DNA from 2 places in the Sphaerospermopsis reniformis genome. Region 1 is predicted to be linked to the other one. Evidence: riboswitches for the same ligand, from Rfam matches in the RefSeq annotation. Region 1 holds a riboswitch; the other holds the start of a gene.
What was found. A riboswitch is a leader RNA that binds a small molecule or an ion and turns the genes downstream of it on or off. The one in region 1 is predicted to bind cobalamin.

Region 1 (6,324 bases):
TACAGAAACTTTATTGTATAGAATCTTAAAAACTGAATAATAGTGTATGAATTAGATATGCCAAAACTACCACGGGAATATCAAAACCTAGACAGTAAAAAACCACTTGGAATAAAAATAGGGGGGAGTGAGAAATTGAACGCAAATTTGATGGATGAGAAAAGCCTCTTACATTCAATCAGTTCTTTGTATTTAAAGGAAATATAAAGAATTTTTTTTCTGGATATTTTAGTTTCTCACCTGTATAAACACCCAGTAAAGGAATCCTCAAAACTATGAACTCCAAAGCATTACCGCGTCAAATCAATAATCTCGAAGTAGGTGTCTATGAGTGCGAAATACATCTCAAGTTCCGTTTGATTGAGGAAAAGAGTCTGTTAGGCGATCGCGAACAGCTTTTGCAGGTGCTACTAGACGCACTCACTGAGGGATCTGATGACTTTTTGGAAACACTACAAGCGTCTGTAAAGGCGCAGGAGGTTTCTGAGTTCAAAGCCTCACCTCAAATGAGACGACAACTGATGCGCTTAAGAAACTTTGTTGATAACAGCCAATAGACAATAGAGAGAAATAAAGTCACTCTACAACACAACCAAGAAGATTATCTATAAGTTCAATTCAGCATCTACATTAACCCCTTGCCAGTTGCACTACCTCAAAACCTGGATGTCTGTTGATTCGCTCATCCCTTGCTCAAATTTTTGGTTAGGGTGGTTGAAAATTTATACTCAGGGAAATTTCACAAAAACTTAGGGTTTCATTTCTATCACAAGAACCCATTTACATTTAGTAGAGTTTGATAGCAAACTCAACCAGGTGCATTGTACCAATCTTACCAATCGTTTTCATTCAATTTGAATCAGAAAGCTGTCTCTGTAAATCCTCTTGATCATGGTGATATTCTTTTTTAGTTTGGCTACTACTGAGCTAGTCCATGTTCTAAAGCAAATCTTACCAATTCTGTACGGCTATTAGTACCTGTTTTACTAAATAACCGGCTGACATATTTTTCGACGTTGCGGACGCTGGTTTCTAAGCGGCGAGCAATTTCTTTGTTCATCAACCCTTGTGCTACTAGGTTTAATACACTTTGCTCTCTGGGGGTTAAATCAATTTTAAATGGAGGTGGAGTCTGGGCAATGGCAGTTCTGGGACTTAACAAATCTTTGATTTTGGAAATTTCATGGGCTAATTTGGCAATGTCCATGTTTTCACTATCTTCTCCTATCGCTGGGGCTTGAGCAGTGCGACGGGTGAGTAAATTTTCTACAATGGCTATTAATTCATCAGGATCAAATGGTTTGGGTAGATAAGCGTCAACACCCGCTTGATATCCTTGAATGCGATCGCCTGTCATGCCTTTAGCAGTTAAAAATACTACTGGTAATGCATGAAACCGTGGATCCTCTCGCAGTTGTTTGAGAAACTGATAGCCATCCACCTGGGGCATCATAATATCAGAAATCACCAAATCAGGTGTATTTTGTTGCATCAATTCCCAACCTTCACGGGCGTTACTGGCAACTTGAACACTAAAGCCGCTTTCTTGTAAATAGTCTTTCACGGCTTCCCGTAACCCTGGTTCATCATCTACCAGTAACAGTTGTGCTGACATTGAAAATTCCCTTAGATTTGCTGTTGATTTACCTTTCTCTAATTTAGCGAAAGTTGGTTAAGATTGGGTACTGGGGATGAGGAAGATTTGAGGCAAGTTATGTTCTAATTGTCTGGTAAATCTGCTTCTCCATTTTGGCACTCTGCGTCCTAAAGGAGCAGATATTCTTGATTCAACGAGTCCACTTAGACTAGATCCCTTGCAGTTTCTCATCCAGAGGTGGTTCTCTCCCCAAGCGTTACTTAGGGAATGCCCTTCCCTAGTTGGATGATGCCAAATTTTGTTTGAGTTTAAATTCTGTGTCGTGTTTCGACTACTTCGACTTACTTCGACTGCGCCCTTCGACACCGCCCTTCGACACCGCTCAGGACAGGCTCAGGACAGGCTCAGGACAGGCTCAGGACAGGCTCAGTACAAGTGCGCTCAACACAAGTCTAGCTCCCATGTAGACGCGAAGCGCCTTCCCGAAGGGTAGATTTTACCTATTCCTCGCAAGAAACTAGAACTATGGAATAGAACCCACCAATCTTCAGTTGTCAAAGTACAGATTGCCGTTAGGCAGTTAGGTTTTTATACAGGTTGATTACCATTCCTGTTAAAAACAATCTACCATGACTGCCCCTGAAGGGGCAATCCGTTTTATTCAGCAACCCCTATTTATAGTATAAATAATAGCAGATCCCCGACATCTTCAAGAAATCGGGGATCTTATTTTTCAAGTCTTTACTCTTGACTTCTGTAAGTGCAACCACGGGGGGTTTGCCCCTACTGACTCCTGACTTCTGACTCCTTAAAATTAAAATTTCAAATCTTCAGCGCGAATACTCAAAGGTTGAGTATTTTGAGAAGTTTGAGAAGGTGTTGTAGGTTGGGCAAATTTTGTATTAGAGAGAGCTAGAATAGCACGAGCGTATTGTGGGTCATTTAGAGTTCCAATTAAATTGGGATTAGCAGCTAACTGACGCTCCTGTGCTTCCGTTAAATCTAGCTGAATATCTGGTATAATTCCTGTCTTGTTAATATCCGTACCTTTGGGGGTATAGTAGTGGGCAATGGTGACAGCTAACCCAGAACCGTCATTCAGTTCATGGACTGATTGTACCAAGGCTTTACCAAAGGTTTGACTACCTACAACTACCGCCCGGTTATTATCCTTGAGTGCGCCGGTGAGAATTTCACTAGCACTAGCGGAATTACCGTCTACAAGTACAGCTAAGGGTCGATTTGTCAAAGCTGTGCGATTGGCTTTGGTTTCTTCACTATCTCCCACACGGTCTACTGTCTTGACAATGCCACCATTATCTAGCCACATCCGCGCTATTTCAATACTTGCTTGTAATAAACCGCCTGGGTTGCCACGCAAGTCTAAGACAAAGGAATCAGCGTTTTGACGATTCAAGTCACGAATCGCTTTTCGCATCTGATCCGCAGCGTGGCTGCTAAACTCCCTTAACCGAATATAGCCAATGCGACGGCCACCGTCTTGTTTGAGGGTATAATTTACTATGGGAACTTCGATAGTTGCCCTCGTCAGCTTGACATCAAACTGATTTTTTCCCGGTCTTGACAGTCGTAAGGTGATGGCAGTACCCGCTTGACCACGAATCAAATTAGATGCTTCTTCCACTTTCATATTGAGAGTGGGTTTACCGTTAATCGCTACAATTTCATCCCCTGTTTTAATACCTGCTTTCTGGGCTGGAGAATTTTCTAGAGGTTCAACCACTGTCAATCGCTGGTTTTTTTCGTTGATTTCCATGCGAATGCCAATTCCCGTAACCTCTCCAGATGTTTGACGGGTGAGGGCTTCAAATTGCTTGGGATCCATAAACCGCGTGTAAGGATCACCCAATCTTTGCAAGGCTTGGCGGATAGCTACATAAGCTTGTTCATTGGAGGTATATTCTTTGCTTAACAGGCTTTGCCTAATTGCTTGCCAATCTTGTTGATTAAATTTGCCATCAACATATTCCCTATTTACAAGTTGCCATACTTGGTCAACTAACGCTTTTGGACTATCTTGTAAAGCGGCTTGAACACACTTTGTCCAAGCTTGACCAAATAAAGATATAGTAGCAGTTGTAGCGATCGCTCCACCAATCAAGGCTGCTTGGAGCGGTGAGTGACGTTTCGCAGATTGATTCATGTATACAGATGGAATAAATAATTGTATTGTTGACAGTTTAGCAATCAGGCTTTCCTGAAATTTTTAAGTTTTTATACTCTACTTATGAGCTATGCTTAATCTAAGATTAATCCATCATTTTTTCCTTTGTAAATGATGTGGAAATTACGGTCTTTTTATTAATAAATATCGCTGGGATGGAAGTGGTTTTACTGTTAAAGCAGCCACAGCATTTGTGTGAATTTCATCACTCTTTTCTTTTTTCAACTAAGATCCTTTTCCTAAGATAGCGCTTTGTTGACTTGATGGCTGGATTTTTCAATATTAAACAATAAAGCTTTAATTTTCTATGTTATGAAGCACAAACCTACCATCAAATCATTAGTTTCTTGGCTGATGAGATTTAGAAAACTGTGGCGATTGTTACGAAATATTGCTTTTGGGTTGTGTTTGATCCTGCTAAGTTGGCTGACTTTCACTACTATAACCTTAGTTTTTGCTTCTTCACAGCCTGTCGATGCCTTTTTTGTGCTTGGTGGTAGTATTGTCCGGGAAATTTATAAGAAAATCGAGTGAGCCACAACCACCGAAATGAAATTAAAGTATCTCCGCCACGCTCCGATACTTTATTTTACTATGGCTTCGCCTTTAATTTTCGGAGATGTCTAATTGATAATTAGTCGCCCGAATGCTTCGCTCCTACGACTCCTGACTTTTGCTATATTTGCAAAACTTTACTAGCAACTGGCGTTAGTCATGATATTGTTACTCCCATCGGTTCTGATGAGGAGCAGTCATTGGACGCAAGGGGGAAAGTTCGGTGCAAGTCCGGCGCTGTCCCGCAACTGTGAACCATTATTAGGTTAAGTCAGGATGCCCGCCGATGACAATACTTTTACATCAATCTGCGAGGTACAGATTATGTCTCTAAAAAAACGGGGTTGGATGAGTCTAACCCTGATGGGATTTATTAGTTTTTACTTAGTAGTTGGTTTACCTAAACCTGCCTATGCTATGCATATTATGGAAGGTTTTTTACCAGTGCAATGGGCGGTTTTTTGGTGGGTTGTAGCATTACCATTTTTTGTTTTCGGTTTGCGAAGTTTGACTCGCATTACTCAAGCTAACCCAGAATTGAAGTTATTGTTGGGGTTAGCTGGTGCTTTTACTTTTGTCTTGTCAGCGTTAAAAATTCCTTCTGTGACAGGTAGTTGTTCTCACCCCACAGGTACAGGGTTAGGTGCGGTGCTGTTTGGACCTTTGACGATGACAGTTTTAGGAACTTTGGTACTATTGTTCCAAGCTTTGTTACTGGCACATGGTGGTTTGACAACTCTGGGAGCAAATGCTTTTTCAATGGCGATCGCTGGACCGTTTGCCGCTTACTGGATCTATCATCTCATTATTCGGTGTAGTGGTAAACAAAGAATTGCTATATTTTTATCAGCAGCGATCGCTAATTTACTCACCTACATTATTACTTCTATCCAACTGGCTTTAGCTTTTCCCGCACCTGTTGGTGGGTTTATCGCTTCATTTACCAAGTTCGCTGGTATCTTTGCTATTACTCAAGTTCCTTTAGCTATTAGTGAAGGACTGCTAACGGTGTTGGTATGGAATTGGTTACAATCCTATAATCCTCAAGAATTAGAATTGCTAAAGTTAATCAAACGGGAAACTGAAAGTAATGAATCAGTCTAAACAAGATTTTAATAACTGGCTATTAGTCTTAGCTGTATTCGCGTTAGCATTTGCTCCCCTCATATTAGTCAGAAATGCTGATTTTGGTGGTGCCGATGACAAAGCCAAAACCGCCATTAGTCAAATTCAACCCGCATATCAACCTTGGTTTCAATCAATATTTGAACCTCCTAGTGGGGAAGTAGCTAGTTTATTATTTTCTGCTCAAGCTGCCATAGGTGCGGGAGTAATTGGTTATGCTATTGGTTTGTATAAAGGACGTTCTCAACAACAAAAACATGAAGAATAAGTCTACACAATGAGCCTAAAATTAGATACTTTAGCTTATACTAATCAACTGCGACAAATTCCCCCAACACATAAAATCATCTTTGCCTTTACTACGCTGTTACTTGCACTTTTCACCCATCCATTTGTACAAATTTTACTATCATTATGGATGGGTATTTGGACAGTAGTGTATGCTAAAATTCCTCTGAAAATCTATTTGCGGTTGTTAATTTTTGCTAGTTTTTTCTGGTTGACAAGTTTACCAGCATTAACAATTAATATGGTCAACCTCGCTAACTTTTCACAAATTCAAAGAGATTTAATATATGGGTTAAAGTTTGGTACTGTTTATATTTACATTAGTCACAGTGGAAGTATACAAGCTTTAGTAATTTTTTGTCGTGCCTTTGCAGCCATTTCTTGTTTATATTTTCTCATGTTAACTGTGCCATTTACAGAATTATTACAAACGCTACGATACTTAAAATTTCCAGCAATTTTAACCGATTTATTATTATTAATGTATCGGTTTATTTTCATAATTCTAAACACAGCCAATGAATTATGGATAGCACAAAATTCTCGTTGTGGCTACCGCAACTGGAAAATAGGA
Region 2 (6,324 bases), on a different contig from region 1:
TCTTCGGGGGTAATAATACCTTCATCCTCACCAGAAGCGGAAAAAAGTCCGATAATGGCGATCGCTACTTCTGGTTCTAGTTTAACTGGAGTTTTGATTTTGCTTTTAACCAACTCACTTTTAGACATGATGATCCTTTTGACAGACTATTATTTAGATTCCCAAATCATTGCATAAAATCACAGAGACTGTTACTTTTTTTCATACATTTGCACACAGAAGTTATGTTTTTAACATCAAAAAGATTTTAGCTAAACTCAAAAGCTATATCCCAATCTAGAAGGTGATTTTCACACAATATCCCCGACTTCTTGCAGAAATCAGGGATCTGATTCTGATTATATGACTTACAACTTATTCCCACACTCAGCACAGAAATTATGACTGGGTGGGTTTTTTGTACCACAATGGTTGCAGTAAACTGGCTCAACTGCGGTTTTTGGTGCTGGCTTCGGTAAACCAAACATCTGGGCGTTACTCTTACCAGGCGCTACCATTGGATAGCAGTTTTCATCCTTAGTAACACGCACATCTACCACTACAGGTCCATTATGTGCCAGCATTTCCGCGATTTTATCTGCTAACTCTTCTCTGGTATTAATCACCATACCTTTAATACCATAAGCCTGTGCCAAAAGTTCAATATCTGGCATCCCTACTTCCATGTTAGAGCAGGAATAACGCTCACCGTAAAAGGCTTGTTGCCACTGGCGCACCATTCCCTGCCAACCGTTATTTAAAATTACGGTCTTGACATTTATACTATATTGCGCTAAAGTCCCCAATTCCTGTAAACACATTTGGAAACTAGCATCACCACTGATACAGATTACCTCTTCATCAGGGAAAGCTACCTTTGCACCCATCGCCGCAGGTACACCAAAACCCATTGTTCCTAAACCTGCACTAGAGATCCAGCGTCTTGGACCATTCTTCAAAAATTGGGCTGCCCACATTTGATGTTGTCCCACATCAGTAGTATAAAAAGCGTTGGGTGCTTGACGACCAACTTCCACAATTACCTCTTGGGGAGAAATACTATCAGCATGATGAGGTACAACCAAAGGATAATCCTGTTTCCACTGGTTGATTAAATTCAACCATTCTTGATTTTGGTTGGGTGTTGCTTTGCCGTTTGCGTCTTGACAGCGCCGTAATAAATCTTTTAAAACGTTTTTGACATCACCAACAATAGGCACATCAGGAACACGGTTTTTACCTACTTCTGCTGGATCAATGTCAATGTGAATAACTTTAGCGTGGGAGGCAAACTCATCTAATTTACCTGTTACCCGGTCATCAAATCTTGCACCAACACAAATCAGTAAATCACAATCTGTCACCGCAAAGTTAGCGTAAGCTGTTCCGTGCATTCCCAACATTCCCACAGATAGGGGATGATGTTCATCAAATGCACCGATACCCATTAAGGTTGTGGTGACAGGGATATTAAATAATTCTGCTAATTGTTTAACTTCTTCGTGAGCATTAGCCGCGATCGCACCCCCACCGACATACAATAAAGGACGACGACTTTCACGAATTAACTGGATAGCTGCGTTAACTTGTCTGGGGTTGCCTTTAACTGTGGGACGATATCCTGGTAATTTAACTGAACCTGGTTCTACAGGCACATAATCAAATTCTTCTAAAGCCACATCTTTAGGAACATCTATCAAAACAGGTCCAGGTCTACCCGTACTGGCAATGTGGAACGCTTCCGCCACAATTCGCGCCATATCTTTAGGATCACGCACTACATAAGAATGCTTAACAATGGGTAAAGTAATACCGTAAATATCTGTCTCCTGGAAAGCATCAGTACCAATTGCTGCCCGTGGTACTTGTCCAGTGACAATAATCATGGGAATAGAATCCATGTAAGCAGTCGCAATACCCGTTACCAGGTTAGTTGCTCCTGGACCAGAAGTACCAAAACATACTCCTACCTTGCCAGTTGCACGGGCATAACCATCAGCAGCATGGGAAGCACCTTGTTCGTGTCTGACAAGAATGTGTTTAATTGTACCAGTTTCCTCTACTTTGTAAAGGTCATCATAAATCGGTAGAATTGCTCCACCGGGATAACCAAAAATGTACTCAACACCATGACGCAGCAGACTATCTAACAAAGCAAAACCGCCAGTTGCCCGTTTTGGAGTTACAGGGGTAGATTTAGAGACAGCAGACTGTTTCTGATTTTCCGATTGTGGGAGACTGATTTGAGAAGACGATGGCACGGTTAACCTCAAAATATAACTAAAAGTTAAGCCTTAGATTTTGTATTTAGAATTTCAGGGTAATCCAATTCTACACCCAAAATAAAAACCACTTTTAATTGAGTGGCTTTTTTAAATTTTTAATACATTATTACTAATTCATCAAATACCTAATTTGGATTTGCTTTAGAAAAGCGGGGAAGTCAGAGTATCTGAGTATTGGTATTTGTGATGCCAGATTACTTTACAATTTGTAAACATCTGAAAATCTGCATCACTACTATGGTACAGTCCAGCTAACGGTTCTGATGGGGAACAGCCATCAGAGGTAACGGGGAAAGCCTGGTGTAAATCCAGCACTGTCCCGCAGATGTAATGAAGTTAACACTTCAAAGTCAGAATGCCCGCCGCCATGATAACCTACTTCCATCTGCGAGGTACAGATGAATAACACAATTAAAACTCTCTTCATCAAAAATTATCACTGTCTCATAGAGTCAAATATAGGTGGTACCATAGACATTTCTATGATATTGTAAAATTTTCCCTACATATATCAATAGCTATTTAGAAGGTGATAGATACAAACCTGAAAACCGGATTGTATCCTCAGTTTCATCTTTACATATTTGCATGATTCCTTGTCCTAGCCAAATTTAAGCTTGCAGTGTAAGTAAAGCTATTCGTCATTTCAATCTGCAATACATAAAAATTAATGCAAAAAAAACAACATACTTTATTAGTCTGTACAACCTGCGCTAGTGTGTGGAAAGACGGTAAACAGATAGGTGAAGGTGGCGGACAGCAGCTATTACAACAACTTCAACAACTCGCACAAACTTGGGAACTGCACTCTAAATTCTCCATTCAGGGAGTCCAATGTATGAGAGCTTGCAACCATGCTTGCGTTATCGCTTTGCAAGGAGAAGAGAAATTTACCTATCTTTTCGGTAACTTAGCAGTTGATGATAGTGTATCTGCCATACTGCTATGTGCCACCCAATACTACACTAGCCCCAAGGGTTTAATACCTTGGTCAGAACGTCCATAAGCTTTAAAAACAGGCATATTAGCCAAAATACCACCCCTCAGTAAATGGGCAAAACTCACCAAAAATTCCTGTTAATTAAAGTTCGTAGTGAGGACTTTAGTCCTCCAGACAAACCCAGAAACTAGCTTGAAACTAGCTTGCAAAACTTACCCTAACTGTGATAATAATAATCATTACCAAAATTTACAGGCTAAAAACTTTTGTGCAGACCACCAGTATTTATTTATTCAGGGACCTAACTACCAATGCGTACTCAGCTTATTATCAGGTGGGGAACTCAAATACTGATTTCTAGTTTGACCATTACATCCGGGATATTAGGGAAAAATTACCCCAGCATAGCCACAGAAGTTACACCAAAATCTGAAAATTCCGCCCAAGACTTACAACCAATTGCACAAACAGAGGAAAAAGAACCGGATATAGAAATCACAGTGATTGATAGTATTCTTAACGAACCAGTATTTTCACCCTTTCGTCGAGAAGGAACAGTCAAAGATTCTACTCGTCCGGTTTACGTCATCACTGGGGAAGAAATGGAAGCGCAAGGTGCAAGAACAGTCAAAGAAGCACTGCGATTTTTACCGGGTATTTTGGGTGATGGAACTGTAGGAACAGAAGTCAACGCTTTAAGTGGTCAATTTATTCGCGGTTCTAACACCGGTCAAGTTTTAATATTATTGGATGGAAGACCAATTAATAATTTAGGTGGTGGAGGTTTCGACCTTTCAGAATTTACCAGTAATAATATTGAAAGAGTTGAAGTCTTACCCGGAGGTGGTTCAACCCTCTATGGTTCAGACGCAATTGGTGGAGTAATTAACATTGTTACCCGTCGTCCTACAGATAAAATTACCACCACAACGAAAGTTAACATTGGGTCTTATGGACTCAACCAACAAAGCATTCAAAATAGCGGGAAATCTGGTGATATTTCTTGGGTAGTTGGTTACAACCGTACCCAAGCACAAAATAATTATCCCTTTAGCATTCCTGAAGCTAACTTTGAAGGGACAAGAAAAAATAATGACGCACTATTCAACAACTTTAATCTCAAATTAGAAGCTAATTTAGACAAACGTAATACCTTAGCTTTATCAACTTTATACTTAGGGAAAGAACAGGGATCACCCGGAGGTGTACCCATTCCTGTACCCCAATTTGGACAGGGATTTTTTAACTCTCTCACCGAGAATAACCGAAAATACACAGACCAAGTTCTCACTGATTTAACCTGGAACTCTAAATTAGGAAAGGGAGATGATTCACTATTAAAAGCGAGAATTTACGCCGATTTTCTCAACACTCGCTTTGATAATCGTAGTGGTGCAATTACATCTCAAAATCGCTTTGATACTCAACAAGATTCCTATGGTGTGCAAATTACCCATAATTGGAATTTATCTAAAAATCAAACCTTAGTTTATGGCTTTGATTATCGTAATACTAATGTCCGCAACACTTCCTTTAATTACGGGACAAATATTTTACGAGTAAATTATGATGATGGTATCAGTCAAGGGGCGATATTTAGTAGATATGACATTCAGTTTTCTCCTAGTTTAAACGTCAATTTAGGAGTGCGTCAAGATTTTAGTAGTTTAGTTAATGGTTCATTTACATCTCCATCTGTAGGTGCAAAATTCGCAGTTTCTGATTCCACTACCCTGAGAGCTAACTATATCAGAAACTTCCGCGCCCCCACAATTGCCAATTTATTTAATAATAATCCTACTAACATTGGTAATCCTGATTTAAAACCAGAAAAAGGTGATAGTTTTGATGTGGGAATTGACCAAAAAATAGGCAATATCGGCTTACTGCGGTTGACATTTTTTAGCAACCGTGTTTCTGATACCATTGCCTTTACAAGACTCACTCCACCAATAAATGGGAATACGGGAACTTGGGAAAATATTGGTTTAGTCCAAACTCAAGGAATTGAAGCATCTCTGAATTTACAACTAGCAAGAAATATCTATGGTTTTGTGAATTATACAGCCAATGACCCACGTATTTTAAAAAGCGGTAATCCCGCAGAGGTTGACAAAGAATTACGTTTTGCAGGTGCAGATAAGTTAAATTTTGGTGTGTCTTATGAAAATCCCCAAGGTTGGTATTTTGGTTTGTTAATGAATTCTTTAAACGGATATCCAACCAATAATACAAATACAGAATTTTTGCCGGGATATACCACTTTTGATATGAAGATGCGTGTGCCAATTAATGATAGGCTAGTATTGACTTGTAGCTTGGATAATTTGTTTAATCAGCGTTATCAGTTATTCCCTGGTTTTCCTGATGGGGGTAGGGTATTTCAAGTGGGTTTGAGTTCTAGTTTTTAATAATTATCTCACGCAAAGATGCAAAGGAGAAGTACGAATGGCTGAGTTTAATTGTTGTGTACAACCAATGAATAAAATAGAAACAGAAAATCTATCTACGGGTGGATGTGTTGAGTATGAATATTTTGATTGTGGGAGTGATGTTTTAGCATCGTTAATGTATACTTTATTTGAGCAAAATTGGCAGCAGGTGGGAATTGCCCATATTGTTCAAGGTAGTGTTTTAGAGTTGGAATTTAATGCACCTCCAAAACTATGTATTCTCTATGATGGATATTTGACAGTGGCCGCTGAAGGGTGGCATTTACATTTGTGTATTGATACTAATTTCGGTGGACCTTTATGTAAAACTCCTGTGGAAGTGAGGAAGCAGCGTCTAGTTTCTCGTGCAGCTTTTTATCGGCGGTTTAATCCAGAAGGAAATCCTAGAAGTTGGGGGATTCAATTTTGGAATGGTGCGAATGAACAATTGATGACGATTTTATTACCTAATCCTTTGGTAGATGGGGAAAATTTATTACCAGAAGGAAAACCAAATTTAGAAAAGTTAGCTTTGTATCAAGATTTGAGAGATATTTATGTGTTAGGAATTAAACCAATTCCCTTTAATAAAAATCCTCTCAAACATTCCTATATTTCAGTTTGTACTTCTACTCGCTGTCTTCCTTCTCGCAAATGGCAACCTACATTTGAGGCGTTAAAATCAGCA

Region 2: it holds a riboswitch for cobalamin, as region 1 does, so the genes downstream of both, FFR48_RS16845 (DUF1636 domain-containing protein) here and FFR48_RS09190 (energy-coupling factor ABC transporter permease) in region 1, are expected to answer to the same signal.

Annotation. Positions count from the first base shown of each region.
Region 1 covers NZ_BJCE01000047.1:13,741-20,064, forward strand. The annotation lists gene FFR48_RS09175 (Npun_R1517 family heterocyst differentiation transcriptional regulator) at 276-557, shown strand; gene FFR48_RS09180 (response regulator transcription factor) at 920-1,615, opposite strand; gene ctpB (carboxyl-terminal processing protease CtpB) at 2,412-3,761, opposite strand; cobalamin riboswitch at 4,499-4,639, shown strand; gene FFR48_RS09190 (energy-coupling factor ABC transporter permease) at 4,662-5,441, shown strand; gene FFR48_RS09195 (energy-coupling factor ABC transporter substrate-binding protein) at 5,428-5,730, shown strand; gene cbiQ (cobalt ECF transporter T component CbiQ) at 5,740-6,324, shown strand, end outside.
Region 2 covers NZ_BJCE01000123.1:9,626-15,949, reverse strand. The annotation lists gene FFR48_RS16855 (tellurite resistance TerB family protein) at 1-128, opposite strand, end outside; gene ilvB (biosynthetic-type acetolactate synthase large subunit) at 348-2,240, opposite strand; cobalamin riboswitch at 2,503-2,645, shown strand; partial or broken gene FFR48_RS16845 (DUF1636 domain-containing protein) at 2,935-3,267, shown strand; gene FFR48_RS16840 (TonB-dependent receptor plug domain-containing protein) at 3,516-5,615, shown strand; gene FFR48_RS16835 ((2Fe-2S) ferredoxin domain-containing protein) at 5,653-6,324, shown strand, end outside.